Regions from separate parts of the Blautia marasmi genome, predicted to be linked through region 2. Evidence: predicted binding sites of a transcription regulator. Region 2 holds the regulator's gene; the other holds the start of a gene.
What was found. The regulator HrcA, encoded in region 2, represses chaperone genes, less so after heat shock. The targets are predictions, from matches to a motif close to TGTTAGCACTCNNNNNNNNNGAGTGCTAACA.

Region 1 (2,415 bases), 1.5 Mb from region 2:
GTTACGGAATTTTTTCTGCCGAGGGATTTTCGCTCTTTTTGCGTGGGGTGCACCAATTGTTTTGAGAAATCTGAAACGTTATGTCCTCATTACGAAAGTCTGAAGCCCATTACAGAAGCCCTGGATAACGCCGATGTGATCATTTTGGCCAGCCCTGTATATGTTTTTCACGCTACAGGCGCCATGAAGGTCTTTTTAGACCATTATGGCTATAGATGGCTGGTACATCGTCCAGAAGAAAAAATGTTTCACAAGCAGGCAGTCTGTATTTCAACAGCAGCAGGCGGAGGCATGAGGAGTACGAATAAGGATATGGCAGACAGTACATTCTTTTGGGGAATTGGAAAGACCTATAAATATGGGGAAGCGGTTAAGGAAGTCTCATGGAATCGGGTTGACGACAAGATAAAACACCGTATTGAAAAGAAAACTTCATCTCTGGCTCGAAAGATCAGAAAAAATTATGGCAATGTCAGACCCTCTTTAAAAACAAAGGCATTCTTTGGTGTTATGAGACATGTACAAAAAAACGGCTGGAATGAGGCAGACGCAGATTACTGGCGTGAAAAAGGATGGACGGGTAAAAAACGTCCGTGGAAAAAGTAAAAGAGAGGCAGCTCCCGCCGGAGTGTAAAATGTTTAAGGAAGAGGTGATATGAGATTACCAGAAGATTATGGCTTTTATGCGGATCGTTATTTTTTGCAATGGCTGTCCTTATGGGCTGTAATGATCATAAACAGCCAGACGCTGACAATACATGGATCCTGTTTCAAGACAGATGGGTCGAACGGGCGGCTCTTTCCGATGAAACCATAGAATGGCTTACGTGGTATAATGGACTTTCAGAAGAAGAGCAATTATCAATCAGTTATCTTCCGGCTGACCTTTTGGAAGAATGTGGACTTACTCAGACAGAAGACAGTGAGGCAGATACCTGCAGTGATTAAAATTGAGAGGGCGCGGGCAACAGCCTGCCAACCGGACAACCTTAAAAATTGAGTCTGTGTCGGATCAATCTATGTATGCAAAAAGAAAGGGAAGAACACAATGTTAGCACTCGCTTGAAACGAGTGCTAATTTTCTCTTGACTTTTTCACGAATGGGTATTAATATTGTTTTTAGCAGCAGAAACCGGAGTATGGTTTTCTGTAATAAATAACAAGAATACAGAGAAAAGGCAAAGGAGATGCATATCATGGCTAACAAGCGTGGTAATTTATCAATCAATAGCGACAATATTTTTCCGATCATTAAGAAATGGTTGTATTCCGACCATGACATTTTCTTCCGTGAGATGATTTCCAACGGATGTGATGCCATCACCAAACTGAAAAAATTAGAGGTTATGGGTGAGTACACATTCCCGGAAGGACATAAGAACAGAATTGAAGTGATCGTGAATCCGGAAGAAAAGACTCTGAAATTTATCGACACCGGACTTGGCATGACTGCTGATGAGGTGGAAGAATATATCACTCAGATCGCATTTTCAGGCGCAACAGAGTTTCTGGAGAAATACAAAGACAAGACAAACGAGGACCAGATCATCGGCCATTTCGGTCTGGGATTCTACTCCGCTTTTATGGTAGCTGACGAAGTGCACATTGATACACTTTCCTACAAAGAGGATTCCGTACCGGTACACTGGGAATGTGACGGCGGCACAGAGTATGAGATTGGTGAGGGCAGCCGTACAGAGGTTGGTACGGAGATCACCCTTTTCCTCAATGAAGATGCTCTGGAGTTTGCCAATGAATACCGTGCAAGAGAAATTATTGAGAAATACTGTTCCTTCATGCCGGTTGAGATCTTCCTGTCCAAAGCTAACGCAGAGCAGGAATATGAGACCATTGACGAGGCGGACCTGAAAGAGGATGATGTAATTGTAGAGCATATCCACGAGGAGGCCAAGACAGAGGAGAAGGAAAACGAGAACGGTGAAAAAGAAATCGTTGAGGTGTCACCGGCTCAGGACAAAGTAAAGATCAATAAACGCCCGGTATCTTTAAGCGATACCCATCCGCTGTGGACAAAACATCCCAATGACTGCACAGACGAGGAGTACAAAGAGTTCTACAGAAAAGTATTTATGGATTACAAGGAGCCTCTGTTCTGGATCCATCTGAACATGGATTATCCGTTCAACCTGAAAGGTATCCTGTATTTCCCGAAAATCAACATGGAATATGAATCCATTGAGGGAACCATCAAGCTGTACAACAACCAGGTGTTCATTGCGGACAATATTAAGGAAGTGATCCCTGAATTCTTAATGCTGTTAAAGGGTGTGATCGACTGCCCGGACCTGCCTCTGAACGTATCCAGAAGTGCGCTGCAGAACGACGGATTTGTAAAGAAAATCTCTGAGTATATCAGCAAAAAGGTAGCTGACAAGCTGTCCGGCATGTGCAAGA
Region 2 (2,415 bases):
GGAAACCGATTTCTGTTGAACTGAAAAACCTGGGGGAGATCACCATAGACGGTCATATACCGGATATAGAGGATACCTGGAGCTTTACCTGGACCTTGGGTGGTTCGGACCAGGTGCGGGAATGCAGTCCGGATCAAGAGCTGGGGGACAGCAAAGCCATTGTAAAACAGGTTGAAATATCTCCTATCTCCATGAGAGTCGTATATGATTTTCCAAGACAGGAGATAGAAGAAAAAGGATATAATGAATCCGGTGAAGAGATCATTTCCAAAACATATGCGGAAGCTCCGTGGCTGACAGGCGTAAGGATGAAGGATGGAACCACTTACATGTACCTGTACCGGGGACCGGGCAGTTCCGGGTATTTGTCAGAGGACAGTGATGCGTACGCGCTCACGTATGGGATTGACCGGATTCTGGACCCGGATCAAGTGGAAAGCCTTCTGTTTGTAAAATCTTATCCGGAAGGTGACAAGCTGCTCACAGAGGATGATCTCTACGTGGTACCCATTGAATAAATGACCACCGGCAAAAATTTCTGATATATTATAACAAAACAGAGGGAATGCTGTTAAGTATATACAGCCCCTCTGTTTTTTGTATGCCGTTTCTACTTTACCTATTGTTGCAGATTCTGAAACTTTCTAAAAAAAATATAAAGCCCTTGACAAATAAACACGCTGGTGCTATCTTTAGAACATAGATGTTAGCACTCCACACAAACGAGTGCTAACAACACCGGAAAAGAGATCCGGCCCTATCAATGCAGAAGCAGAAAGGAGATAATAATGGACAGTGAACTGGATGAGCGGAAACGAAAGATATTAAAAGCCATTATCCAGACATATCTGGAGACCGGCGAACCGGTTGGTTCGAGAACGATTTCAAAATACACTGACCTGAATCTCAGCTCTGCAACCATCCGGAACGAGATGTCAGACCTGGAGGAACTGGGGTATATAGTACAGCCCCACACTTCAGCAGGACGGATTCCCTCAGACACAGGCTATCGTCTCTATGTGGATGAGCTGATGCGGGAGAAGGAACAGGAAGTTTCGGAGATCAAGGAAATGATGATCGAGCGGACCGACAAAATGGAGAAGGTGCTCAAACAGGTGGTGAAGGTTCTTGCATCCAACACCAACTATGCAACCATGATCACAGGCCCGACCTATCACAGAAACAAATTAAAATTCATCCAGCTTTCCAGGGTTGCTGCTATGCAGCTGCTGGCGGTTCTGGTGATTGAAGGAAATATCGTTAAGAATCATATGATCACCCTTCAGGAGCCTATGGATGATGACACAATATTGAAGCTGAACCTGCTTCTCAATACCCAGTTAAACGGCCTCACCATTGAGGAGATCAACCTGGGCATGATCACCAAGATGAAAGAACAGGCAGGCATCCACAGCGCTGTTGTGGGAAGCGTCATTGACGCGGTGGCCAATGCCATTGCAGTGGATGATGATGAGGTGGAGATATATACCAGCGGCACCACGAATATTTTCAAGTATCCGGAGCTGGCGGACACCTCAAAAGCCAGTGAACTGATTTCCGCCTTTGAGGAAAAGCAGGAGCTGGTAGATCTGGTAAAAGATACTATGAATTCCGAAGAAAATACCGGCATTCAGGTATACATTGGAAATGAAACCCCTGTAAAGACTATGAAAGACTGCAGCGTTGTGACAGCAACATACGATCTGGGAGGCGGGATGCAGGGTACCATCGGTATTATCGGCCCCAAGCGTATGGATTACGAGAACGTAGTGGACAATTTGAAAACGCTGAAGACGCAGTTGGACAATATATTTAAGAAAACCTAGAAAGGCGGTACGGATTCGTGTCAGAAGAAAAGGAATTATATGAAGAGATGCAGCCGGATGCGGCTTCTGAAGAGAAAGCAGAAGAAATATTAGAGGAAGACGACAAGGCTCTGGCAGAGGAGGCCACCTGTGAAGAGGCCTGTGAGGCTGATGACCGGTCTGCGGAGGAATCAGAAGAGCAGACAGACGGGCAGGCTGACCAGGGAAAAGGAAAGTCAACAGAGAAAAAAGGCCTGTTTGGTAAAAAGAAAAAAGATAAAAAAGATGAAAAGATAGAAGAACTCACCGATATGGTAAAACGCCAGATGGCAGAGTTCGACAACTTCAGAAAGCGCACGGAGAAGGAAAAAGCATCCATGTATGAGATCGGTGCGCGTGAAGTGATTGAAAAGATCCTTCCGGTGGTTGACAACTTTGAAAGAGGTCTGGCAGCAGTTCCGGAGAATGAAAAGGAAAGTCCTTTTGCTGACGGTATGACAAAGATTTACAAGCAGATGATGACCGTCTTTGAAGAGATTGGCGTAAAGCCAATCGAAGCAGTAGGACAGGAATTCAATCCGGATTACCACAATGCTGTCATGCATGTGGA

Region 1: a site for HrcA is predicted at 1,050-1,080, ahead of htpG (molecular chaperone HtpG). Genes of this name have one in related genera too.

Annotation. Positions count from the first base shown of each region.
Region 1 is NZ_OIWX01000001.1:4,810,816-4,813,230, forward strand. Features, by position in the region: gene C6P39_RS21025 (flavodoxin family protein) at 1-606, shown strand, start outside; gene C6P39_RS21030 (hypothetical protein) at 718-948, shown strand; gene htpG (molecular chaperone HtpG) at 1,197-2,415, shown strand, end outside.
Region 2 is NZ_OIWX01000001.1:3,344,012-3,346,426, forward strand. Features, by position in the region: gene C6P39_RS14385 (DUF4179 domain-containing protein) at 1-518, shown strand, start outside; gene hrcA (heat-inducible transcriptional repressor HrcA) at 789-1,826, shown strand; gene grpE (nucleotide exchange factor GrpE) at 1,844-2,415, shown strand, end outside.